One region of the Rossellomorea marisflavi genome, then DNA from elsewhere that is predicted to be linked to it. Evidence: riboswitches for the same ligand, from Rfam matches in the RefSeq annotation. Region 1 holds a riboswitch; the other holds the start of a gene.
What was found. Region 1 has a riboswitch for cobalamin ahead of metE (5-methyltetrahydropteroyltriglutamate--homocysteine S-methyltransferase). Riboswitches for the same ligand answer to the same signal wherever they lie in the genome.
Positions count from the first base shown of each region.

Region 2: linked by a shared signal. The riboswitch ahead of K6T23_RS08765 (ribonucleoside-diphosphate reductase subunit alpha) and the one ahead of metE (5-methyltetrahydropteroyltriglutamate--homocysteine S-methyltransferase) in region 1 are both predicted to bind cobalamin.

Region 1 is NZ_CP081870.1:1,296,431-1,302,233, reverse strand. It holds gene K6T23_RS06975 (glycoside hydrolase family 10-like protein) at 85-1,620, shown strand; gene metE (5-methyltetrahydropteroyltriglutamate--homocysteine S-methyltransferase) at 1,684-3,957, opposite strand; cobalamin riboswitch at 4,097-4,281, opposite strand; SAM riboswitch class I at 4,343-4,451, opposite strand; gene K6T23_RS06965 (6-phospho-beta-glucosidase) at 4,605-5,803, opposite strand, start outside.
Region 2 is NZ_CP081870.1:1,637,750-1,643,552, reverse strand. It holds gene K6T23_RS08780 (SACOL1771 family peroxiredoxin) at 1-195, shown strand, start outside; gene K6T23_RS08775 (DUF3243 domain-containing protein) at 272-589, opposite strand; gene K6T23_RS08770 (ribonucleotide-diphosphate reductase subunit beta) at 714-1,751, opposite strand; gene K6T23_RS08765 (ribonucleoside-diphosphate reductase subunit alpha) at 1,770-4,007, opposite strand; cobalamin riboswitch at 4,153-4,333, opposite strand; gene K6T23_RS08760 (SurA N-terminal domain-containing protein) at 4,867-5,637, shown strand; gene K6T23_RS08755 (hypothetical protein) at 5,733-5,803, shown strand, end outside.

The sequences.
Region 1 (5,803 bases):
AGAATTATTAGTTATTAGTGAAGTGTTATTTCACCGAGTATTTTGAAAGCGTTTACTATTCGAGACAAGAAAGGGAGGAGTTCAATGAAGAAAGCAAAAAAGTCCGTTGTCGTGATCCTGCTTCTGGTCCTGCTTGCCCCTATGTGGGCCGGACAAGCTTCTGCATCGGCACAGCCAAAGCATGAGATGCGTGCCGCATGGATTGCCACTGTTCAGAATATCGACATGAAGGCAGGGATGGACAAAGCCGCCTACACGTCATGGGTTCAAACGACTCTGGATGATCTTAAAGAAAGAAACTTCAATACGGTCATCTATCAGGTGAAACCGACCGTCGATGCCCTCTACTCCTCAGATCTTGCCCCATGGTCGAAATACATCACCGGTAAAGCTCAAGGAACCGACCCTGGATATGACCCCCTCGGCATCATGCTTGAAGAAGCCCACAAACGGGGAATCGAGCTCCATGCATGGGTGAATCCCTACCGTGTCACCATGCCGGGCATGACGCTTAACGACCTTGATCCTGGCAATGTGGCAAAGCTTCACCCTGACTGGGTGCTGAAGTACGGAAGCCAATACTACCTAGATCCAGGGCTACCGGAGGTACAGGAATACCTCATCGAGACCGTGGAAGAGCTTGTAGCCAATTATGATATTGAAGCTGTACACATGGATGATTATTTCTATCCGTATAAAATTGCCGGACAAGACTTCCCTGATCAAGCTACATACGAGAAATACGGCAAGGACTTTGATTCGATCGAAGACTGGCGCAGGAATAATGTCGATGTCCTCGTCAAAGATATCAACACTTCCATCAAGGATATGAAGGAATGGGTGCAGTTCGGTATCTCTCCATTTGGCGTCTGGAGGAATATCGCCAAAGATCCAACTGGAAGTGATACGACGGCAGGCCAGACGAATTACGATGATCTTTACGCCGATACGCGTCAGTGGATCAAAGACGGCAGCATCGACTACATCACTCCGCAAATCTACTGGTCCCGGGACTTTGCCGCTGCAAACTATTCCATCCTCCTCGATTGGTGGAGCAATGAAGTGACTGAGTACGCCTATGAGCACCCCGTTCATCTCTATATCGGGACGGCTGACTACAAGGTTGGTGACAACTTCGATCAGCAGTGGTACGACCCGTATGAACTACCGGAACAGATCCTGGATAACCGTGAAAACGGCACGGCAAAAGGACAGATGCATTTCTCCCTTCAGCAGCTCTATAACAATCGCCTGGGATATGCGGATATCCTGAAGGAAGAAATCTATACAGAAACAGCCTTGACGCCGCCCACTCCTTGGAATAACAGGGAACTGCCGAAAAAACCGACCAAAGTAAAAGGGAAATCCAAACATGGCAGTGTCAAACTTGAGATTGAAGATAAGAAACACACTGCAAGAAAGTTTGTCATCTACCGGTTTGACGGTCCTCGTGAAGGCGATTATAATGATCCTGCCAATATCATCGATGTCGTCTATGCAGATGAAGATTCCTATACAGACGTTCCTCCTGGTAAGGGACTCTACACGTATGGAGTTACATCTGTATCCGATACCGGTCTTGAAAGCCGCGACGCCAAAACGGTACGTGTTAAACATTAGGTCAAAGCAAAGTGCGGACAGCCCCGTCCTCAGACGGGTGCTGTCCGCACTTTTTATGTTCGTTCACTGTTGAGCTGCCAGAACGGTTTCCCTCATCTTCTTCGCTGCCTCCACCATCACGACGAGTGCTTCGATGGTTTCGTTCGGTCCGCGTGTTTTCAAACCACAGTCAGGATTGATCCAGAACAGTTGCGGATCGAGGACGCGAATGGCCCGTTCAATGTTCCGAGTCATCTCCTCGAGCGTCGGAACCCTTGGGCTGTGTATGTCATAGACGCCGAGACCGATACCTTGACTATAGGTGTTTTCCTCAAAGGAATGAATGAGATTCCCATGACTCCTTGACGTTTCGATCGATATGACGTCCGCATCGAGCGCTTTGATACTCTCGATGATTTCCCCAAACTCCGAATAGCACATATGGGTGTGGATTTGCGTACTGCTTTTCACAGATGACGTCGCAAGTTTGAAAGCGTGGACGGCAGCATCTAGGTAGCCTGCCCTCTTTTCTTTCTGCAGGGGCATCCCCTCCCTGAGGGCCGGTTCATCGACTTGGATCATGCGGATTCCATTCTCCTCGAGGGCTTCGACTTCTTTTCTCAAGGCCAGGGCAATCTGATTGGCCACATCATAACGCGGAATGTCTGTCCGGACAAATGACCAGTTCATGATCGTGATCGGACCAGTCAGCATGCCCTTCACAGGTTTTTCAGTCAGTGATTGCGCAAAGACCGTTTCATCCACTGTCATCGGTTCTTGGAAGCTGACGTCCCCGTGAATGATCGGAGGTTTCACACAGCGCGATCCGTAGGACTGCACCCAGCCATTCTTTGTGAAGGCAAATCCCCCAAGCTTTTCACCGAAGTATTCCACCATATCCGTCCGTTCAAATTCTCCGTGCACCAGTACGTCCAAACCGATTTTTTCCTGGATGTCGATCCACTTCTCAATCTCTTCCTGGATGAACGTCCGGTAGTCCTGATCACTTACGTCCCCCCTCCTCCACTTAAGCCGTTCTTTCCGCACCTCTTTAGTCTGAGGAAAGCTTCCAATCGTAGTGGTAGGGAAGAGGGGCAGACCCAGCTCTGATTCCTGAACGACCCGCCTTTCAGAGAATGGAGCACGTTGAAGGACTTCATTTTCGACCAGTTGTTCACTCTCTCTGAGTGTCCGGGATTGTTCGATATTGTCGAGACAGTCAGAGCTTTCCTTCAGCTCATTTGAGATAGAAGGACGCCCTTCCTTGACAGCCTCCGTAACCGTAACGATTTCCTGCAGCTTTTCATCTGCAAAAGAAAGTGTGCGTTTGAGGTGTTTCCTCAGCCCTTCCTCTACTTTGACCGTGACGGGCACATGGAGCAGGCTCGATGACGGCTGAATGATTAACCGATCCTTTGAAACAATGCCCTCCAATTGCTTAAGCGAGGAGAGAGTCCGATCAAGATCTGCCCTCCAAATATTCCTTCCATCAATGATTCCAGCAGCCAAGACCTTATCTTCAGGGAATCCATGGGTGTTCAGTGCCTGACGATTACCTCCACCATCGTGTACAAAATCCAATCCGATCCCATGTACCGGAAGCCTGACCACCCTCTCATAGCGACTGACGCGATCAAAGTAGGTTTGAAGAATGACCTTGATTCCAGGTGCTGCCTTGATCAACGTGTCATAGACCTGCTCAAGGACCGTCCACTCATCCTCTGTGAGGTCGGTACAAAGTACGGGTTCATCAATCTGAACCCATTCGGCGCCAGCCTCTTCAAGCTCCTTTAGAATGGATGCATACAGCGGGACGAACCAATCGACCACGCTATCAAACTCTTCGGGGGCATAACCTTTGGACAACTTTACAAACGTAACCGGACCTATGAGCACCGGCTTTCCAATGATGCCAAGCTGCTCCTTCGCTTCCTTGAAGTAGCGGAGCGGGCGATTATCAGCCAAAGAAGGCGTAGCCCCTTCAAGTTCTGGAACGATGTAATGGTAATTCGTGTTGAACCATTTCGTCATCGTGGATGCCACCGCATCCCCCGTTCCCCTTGCCATACCGTAATACGTTTGCAGAGAGACCTTCCCTCCCCCATGACCGAACCGCTTCGGGACCACCCCGAACATGGCGGCCGTATCCAATACATGATCATACAGGCTGAAGTCCCCGACAGGAATCAGGTCGATCCCTGCATCCGACTGCTTTTTAAGATGACGAAGGCGGATCTCATCTGTCTTCTCCACAAATTCTTCTTCCTTTAGCTTTCCTTCCCAAAATTGCTCCAGTGCTTTCTTCCACTCTCGTTTTTCACCGATCCTCGGGTAACCTAGATTTGAACTTTTAACCATATTGCTCACTCCTTCTCATTTTTTCTCCAATAAAAAAATCTCCCTTTCAGAGAAAGGGAGATTTTGCGCGTAATGAATAAACGTCGACATTCCTATGATGTCAACACGCGTACCTCACTCCCCTCTATGACCCGTAGAGCTTAAGTGCACACAACAGGCAGGTCTCCTGACTCAGGTTCATCACGCCTTATCCCTTCCCATTCCCTCTAGAAACAGTGGATGTGATAAGTTGCTTCCCCTTACAGTGGCGGGACCGTACCGGACTTTCACCGGTTTCCCTTTTCAGCCATGCTTCCACACGGCACCTGTCGCATCTTCCTATTCAGTTCTCACCTCAACGAAAAAAGCCTCTCCACGATAGAGAGGCCCGGTAAAGGGATGTCCTCTCTTATTTTCCAAAGCATGACGCTTTGCAGGAATTAGCACCTTTTCAACAAGTGTTGAATGGTTGCCGGGTTTCACAGGGCCAGTCCCTCCACCGCTCTTCATAAGAGTATCGATCATATATTTGTCCGTTGAATAGGGTAATACTAGCATGCCAGCTTTTGCTTTGTCAAAATATTTCTAACATTCGTCCGAAGGTCCTACTTGCCGTAGGGGTCACTCCAGCTAAACTCGTTGCCATAAAAAATGCCCCCTCTGGCACTTCAGAGGAGGGTCGACTTTGCATGGAACGCAGGAAGAAATTCGCGGTGGACGTCCAGCAGTTCATCCAATAATGGTTTCGCTCTTGAATCACTTGTGACCAGTGGATTGATCGCCATGGCCAGAAGGGCTTTTTCGTAGGAGCCTGACACGGCTGCTTCTGCCGCGGTCCGCTCAAAGGATTTGATTTGTTGAACAAGTCCACTGACGGCTACAGGCAGTTCACCGATATGGATCGGTTTCGGCCCTTCTTTGGTCACGATACAGTTCACTTCCACGGCGGACTCATCAGGGATGCCCGTGATACTGCCATCATTTCTGATGTTCAGGGTCTGTACATCCCCTTTATCATTGAAGATCGAAGAAATCACATTGCAGGCGGCATCGCTGTAGTAGGCTCCTCCGCGCTCCTGAAGCTGCGGGGGCTTCACATCAAGGTCTTCGTTTTTATACAGCTCGAACAATTCATCTTCCAATCGTTGGACGACCTCGGCACGGGTTGTCCCCGTTTTGAATTCCTCCAGTTGCTTCTCCAGGATCTCACTGGTTTTGTAAAAATACCGGTGGTACGGACAAGGTATGACTCCGAGAGCCTTCAAGAAGCCAGGATCCCATGGCAGTGGGGCGATATTTTTCATGCTGAGCTGCTTATCCTCATCACCCATCAGTTCCAGTACCTCATCAAGAGCGGACACCCCATCGACGGTGACATCCAGTCCGTACACCATATGATTCAAGCCGGCAAACCGGATATCGACGGAAGCGACCTCTACTCCAAGGAGCCTGGCAATGGTCATCTTCGTATTGATCGGCAGGTTGCATACGCCCACGACTTTGGAATGCTTGCTGTATCGGAGCAACGCCTCCGTCACCATCCCAGCCGGGTTGGTGAAATTGATCAGCCATGCATCAGGGCAAAGACGCTGCATATCCTCTGCAATCTCAAGAAGAACCGGAATCGTGCGGAGGCCTTTGAATAGTCCACCTGCCCCGTTCGTTTCCTGCCCGATCATGCCGTACTTGATCGGCAGCCTTTCATCCTGGATCCTTGCCTTCAGCTGACCGACCCGCATCTGGGTTGTAACAAAATCCGCATCCTTCAGTGCTTCCTCCCTGTCCAAAGCCAGGTGAATGGTCATGGGAACACCGGCCTTAGACACCATCCTCCGCGCAAGACTCCCGACAATTTCGAGTTTATCTT
Region 2 (5,803 bases), 340 kb from region 1:
GTGGAAGTGGAAAAGGGCGTCATCACCTATAAACGCATTCTACACCGTCCTATACTCACACTCGACCGACCTACGGATAAGGAATATGCCCTGGCTGAAAAATTGATGTACAAGGCCGAACAATCCTGTATGATCACAAGGGCCTTAAAAGGAAATGTAACAGTGGAAGTATTCCCAACGATCCAATACGGATGATCAAACAAGAAACGCACGGTGCCGGGCACCGTGCGTTTCTTGTTTGGGGATGCATCTCCCTCATCCCCTTTTTTATTCAGCCTTCTTGATGAACGAGCTTCACGAGCATGTGAGATAACATATGCTGCTCCTGCTCGTCCCCTGCTTTCCACAGTTCATACAGCAATTTTTCTTCACGGTTTTTCGGCTCTTCATGTGCAGCCAGATAATCCCCGACCTTCTGTGCTGCTTTTGCCTGCTGTTCTTCATCAAGTCCGAGTTTCTCAGCGAGTGATACTTTCTTGCCTAAGTATTGTTTGAAGTGGTCAAAGTTTTCAAGAATATCCTCTTTTTTATCTTGGGACATGCGACCGAGTTTATCTTCTACTTTCTGATCCATTTTCGTGTCTGCCATCTTGATCCTCTCCTTTTCTATTTGTTGGGTATTTTCCCCTGAACTCCCTGTCTAAACATGGTGATGTGCAGATCATCGAATATATGGCAAAAGGCAGCCCCTGGAGGGACCGCCTTTTCTTGGATCAGAGTTCATCGAACCCATTTGCATCTGATGTTTTCGTATATTGTCTTGATTTCTGCTCAAAGAAATCGGTTTTACCCATATCGACTTCCTGATAGGCGATGATCCATTTGAGAGGATTTGACTTGAACCCTTCAAATGGCTCTTCGAAACCGAGCTGCTTGGCCCTTTTATTCGCCATGAACTTAATGTAGGCCTCAAGGTCACTGAACATGAGCCCATCCATATGGGTTCCGATGATTTCTTTCCCCCATTCAATTTCAAGGAGGGCCGCTTCCTTGAAAGCTTCTGTTCCGTAGCGCTTGAGCTCTTCCGTATCATATTCCGGATTCTCTGCGAGCACTTCCTTGAAAATCTTTTCAAACAATCCGACATGGAGCTGTTCGTCACGATTGATGTAGTTGATCATCGTACTGGTCGCAACCATCTTCTGGTTCCTTGCCAGGTTATAGAAGAAGGCAAACCCTGAATAAAAGAACAATCCTTCGAGGATTACGTCGTATATGATGGACCTGAGGAGTTTATCCACCGTCGGGGCCTCGACGAATTCTTTGTATCCATTGGTGATGAACTCATTCCGCTTCATCAGGATCGGCTCATTCTTCCAATAATCGAACACCTCATCTTGCACGCTCTTCGGTACAATGCTTGAAAGCACGTAGCTGTAGGAGTGATTATGCACTACTTCCTGCTGTGCAAGGATGATCATGAGTGCGTTCACGCTCGAATCCGTCAGATAATCTGCCACTTTCCCAGCATAGTCCGTTTGGATACTGTCAAGGAGAGCCAGGAGGCCGATGATCTTAAGGAACGTCTCCTGTTCTTTTTCCGTCAACTGCGGGAACTGCTTGATGTCTTTTGCCATATTGATCTCAAACGGCGTCCAGAAGTTCCCGAGCATGCGCTTGTACTTAGGGTATGCCCACGTATAGCGCACATCATCCCAGTTCAGGATGTTCGAGCTTTCTCCGTTGACGATCCCTGTTGATTTATTCGGTGCTGTCTCGTCCACGAGCACCCGTTTTTTCAATCCTTCCATATTTCCCATCCTTTCTTATTAGCTGTGGCAACTCTCGCACTCTTCAAAGTTTGCAACAGAAGTCGACCTTACATAATAGGTTGTTTTCAAATTCGATTTCCACGCATCCATATGAAGGTTAAGAAGCTCAATCGCCTTGATGTCATTCCTCACATACAGGTTGAAGGAAATCCCCTGATCGATATGATGCTGCCTTGCCTTGTTCTGTCTGATGCTCCAGTGCTGATCCACATGATAGGCGGTTTTATAGTACCAGGTCGTTTTGGGCGATAGGTCCGGTGCCGTGACCGGGATCTTGTAGTCTTTCTTCTCTTCGGAATATTCCAGTCTGAAGAGTGGATCGATACTTGCCGTCGAACCGGCAATGATGGAAGTCGAAGAGTTCGGGGCCACTGCCATCAGATACCCATTGCGGATTCCCTTGCTTGCCACTTTGTCTTTTAAGTCCAACCATCTCTCGCCTTCATATCCCTTATTCGTGAAGTAGGCTCCAGTATCCCAAGCGGATCCCGGGAAGTAAGGATACGCCCCTTTTTCTTCCGCGAGCTTTTGACTTGCCTTGATTGTGAAGTAGGCGATGTCTTCATATAAATGATCACAGTAAGATACTGCCTCATCGCTCTCCCATTTGATCCCTTCAAGGGCAAGGAGATGATGCCATCCGAAGGTACCGAGTCCGATTCCCCTGTACCGTGCATTCGTCAGCTGAGCCTGCAGGACCGGGATATCGTTCAGATCAATGACATTGTCCAGGAGCCTCACACCGATGGTGACGACGCGCTCCATCTGACCGTCCCGTACCGTCCTTGCGAGGGAAACGGAAGCCAGGTTGCACACCACATAGTCTCCAGGATTTTTATAGGTAATGATCTTCCCGTCCTTGACTACTTCTTCTTCCATCACAGTCGGGCTCATATTTTGGGCGATTTCCGTGCAAAGATTGCTGCAGTAAATCATGCCCTTATGACTATTCGCATTTTGACGGTTCACACTGTCGCGATAGAACATGTACGGCGTGCCTGTTTCAAGCTGGGAGATCATGATCCGCTTAAAGATATCGATCGCCGGGATGACTTCTTTGGATAAAGCAGGCTCATTCACGCACTCCCAATATTTCTCCCGGAACGAACCGGATCCTTTTTCTTCATCGAAATGATCTTCAAGGGCATAGCCCATGATGGTCTTTACTTCATGGGGATCGAACAGATACCAGTCCTCACGGTTCTCGACTTGCTCCATGAAGAGGTCTGGGAGACAGACACCGGTGAACAGGTCATGGGTTCGAAGACGCTCATCCCCGTTGTTCAGCCGCGTATCGAGGAAGGAGAAGATATCTTTATGCCACACATCCAGATAGACGGCGATGGCTCCCTGGCGCTGACCGAGCTGATCCACGGAGACAGCCGTATTGTTCAGCTGCTTCATCCACGGGATCACACCGGAGCTGACCCCCTTGAATCCTTTGATATCACTTCCGCGACTTCTTACTTTCCCCATATAGATACCGAGCCCGCCTCCGTTCTTACTCAATGTGGACACGTCGGTATTGCTGTCGTAGATGCTGCGCAGATCGTCTTCCACCGTATCGATGAAGCAGCTCGAGAGCTGTCCGTAACTCTTGCCTGCATTGGCGAACGTAGGGGTCGCCACGGTCATATATAGGTTTGAAAGCGCCCAATACGCTTCCTCCACGAGCATGAGCCTGTGTTCTTTCGGCTCATTCATCAGTAGCGTCATGGCAATGATCATGAATCGCTCCTGTGGAAGTTCATATAGGACTCCTGCATGGTCCTTGGTGAGATAACGCTCTGACAGCGTGACAATTCCTATGTAAGTGAACAGTTCATCCCGTTCAGGACGGATGAGACCCTCGAGATGATCCACCTCCTCCTTGCTGTAGGCATTCAGTAATGTTGGAGAGTACAAATTCTTCTCTGTGAGTGTCCCGATAAGTTCATGCAGGCCTTTATATGGCTCCATGCCCCTTGCATTTGCACTGATGGCATAAAGATTCTTCAGATAAAGCGAGGCCGCCACGTACGTCCAATCAGGTTCATTGGATGAGATCCGCTCAACAGCCGACAGGATCAAAAACTGAAGAAGCTGTTTTTCTTCCACTCCCGGCTGATCTTCTGTATACAGGGATACCTTTTGAGTGTATTCCTCCCAGTTCAATGATTCATGGCTTTCCCGAAGCCCGTTTAGTAGACGTTCCGCTCTATGGGATGCCGTTGTTCCGTTAATGGTTGATGTCATATTAGTATTCCTCCCTTTAATTAGTCGGGAGAGGATAAAAAAAGCCCATCCTATTAAGATAGGATGGGCAGTCATAAACGATAGATTCACAAGGCATACTACGCCAAAGGTAATCCTCGCCTATCCTCCCAATTCCCGAAGAAGATAACACGTACTGATCATGGCAGGTCTCCTGACTTGTGCTTTTTGCCTACTCGAAGGCCTTCCCGTCCGATGGACAGTGGCATTCCTTCTTTCGTTTGCACTTACAGTTGCGGGGACAGTCCCGGAATTTCACCGGGTTCCCTTTTAAGTCGATATCCGACACCACAATCATAGGTTATAAACAATATATTGTTATGAAGTTTAAACAAAACACAATATGTTGCGTCTTTTATATTAAACCAACTTTCTACATTTTACAACAGAGAAGCTCAAATGAAAAGAATGAAAGCAAGATGAATTTATGCCTACAATTATTTTATTCGTTAAATTCCATAGAAGAGCAGAACAAGACAGCGTGTAATCCACCCATATCGGTCCACATGACGCCAGACTTCCCTTGAGGAAATGCTGTTATCCCTTTATGATGCAATAGAAGGTTGTTTTGACCGTATTCTTAGGTCCCCTATTATTTTGAGCCGTTGAGATGGTACCCCATCTGCAGCGGCTCCTTTTTTACCCTGAATTCCTTACAGTTATGTTTCATTCACCTGGCCGTCACACGCTTCCCTTGTGATAAACCCGCACTTTTCAAGGCTTCTCTTCTATTTCAAGGGAATTACAAGGAAATTAATCGCCCCAAATACTTTCTTTTTCTTGAGGAATCCTTTAAAATGCCATTTAGAAGCTTGAAACCCAGTTTCGAAAGGAGATCACTATGAATAAACATTTACTCACGATCCTTTTAGCGGCTATGACCGTACTGCTGCTCGCAGCTTGCGGGGCTAATGACGATAGTGCAAAAAAATCCGATGATAGTAAAAAATCCTCCGAACAGGCAAAAAGCGAGGAAGAACAAGCGAAACAAATGAAAGAAATGCAAAAAAAGATGGACAAGCAGAAAGTCGACAACGATAAAGTCGTCGCCATCGTAAATGATGAGAAAATCAAAGGGGAAGATTACAACAACGTACTATCTTCTTCTCAAATGCAATATCAGCAAATGGGTCAGGATCCAACCTCTAAGGATGCTGCCAAGCAGATCAAAGAACAAACGATCGACAGTCTTGTAGGTCAGACCCTTCTGCTTCAACAAGCGGATAAAAAAGGGTACAAAGCTTCAGATGACGAAGTGGACAAGCAGCTCGAAGAAGTCAAAAAGCAATATGAGGATGATAAAAAGTTCAATGCTGCCATGAAAGATGCCGGATTCACCATGGATGAACTGAAAAATCAAATCGCGGAAAACATCAAATATACAAAATATGTCGATAAAGAAATCAAGACCGAAAAAGTAACGGACGATGAAGTGAAGAAAATGTACGAACAGTACGCGAGCCAAAGCGGCCAAGATTCAAAAGATGCACCAAAACTTGAAGATGTCGAGCCTCAGCTCAAATCACAGCTTGAACAGCAAAAGAAACAAGAACAGCTTGTGAAGCACGTGGAAGATCTCAAGAAAAATGCAAAAGTCGACGTGAAAATCTAATTTCAAAAAGGACATCCCGACGGATGTCCTTTTTTTTATGTTTCCCACTGAACGTTGAGGGTATTGAACTACCAAGACGGAAAGGAGGAACTGACGTGGCAAGAAATAAGAACGACCAACCAGAACAGACGGGTGAAGACCGTGAGATCCTGGATCGTGAAAAGGA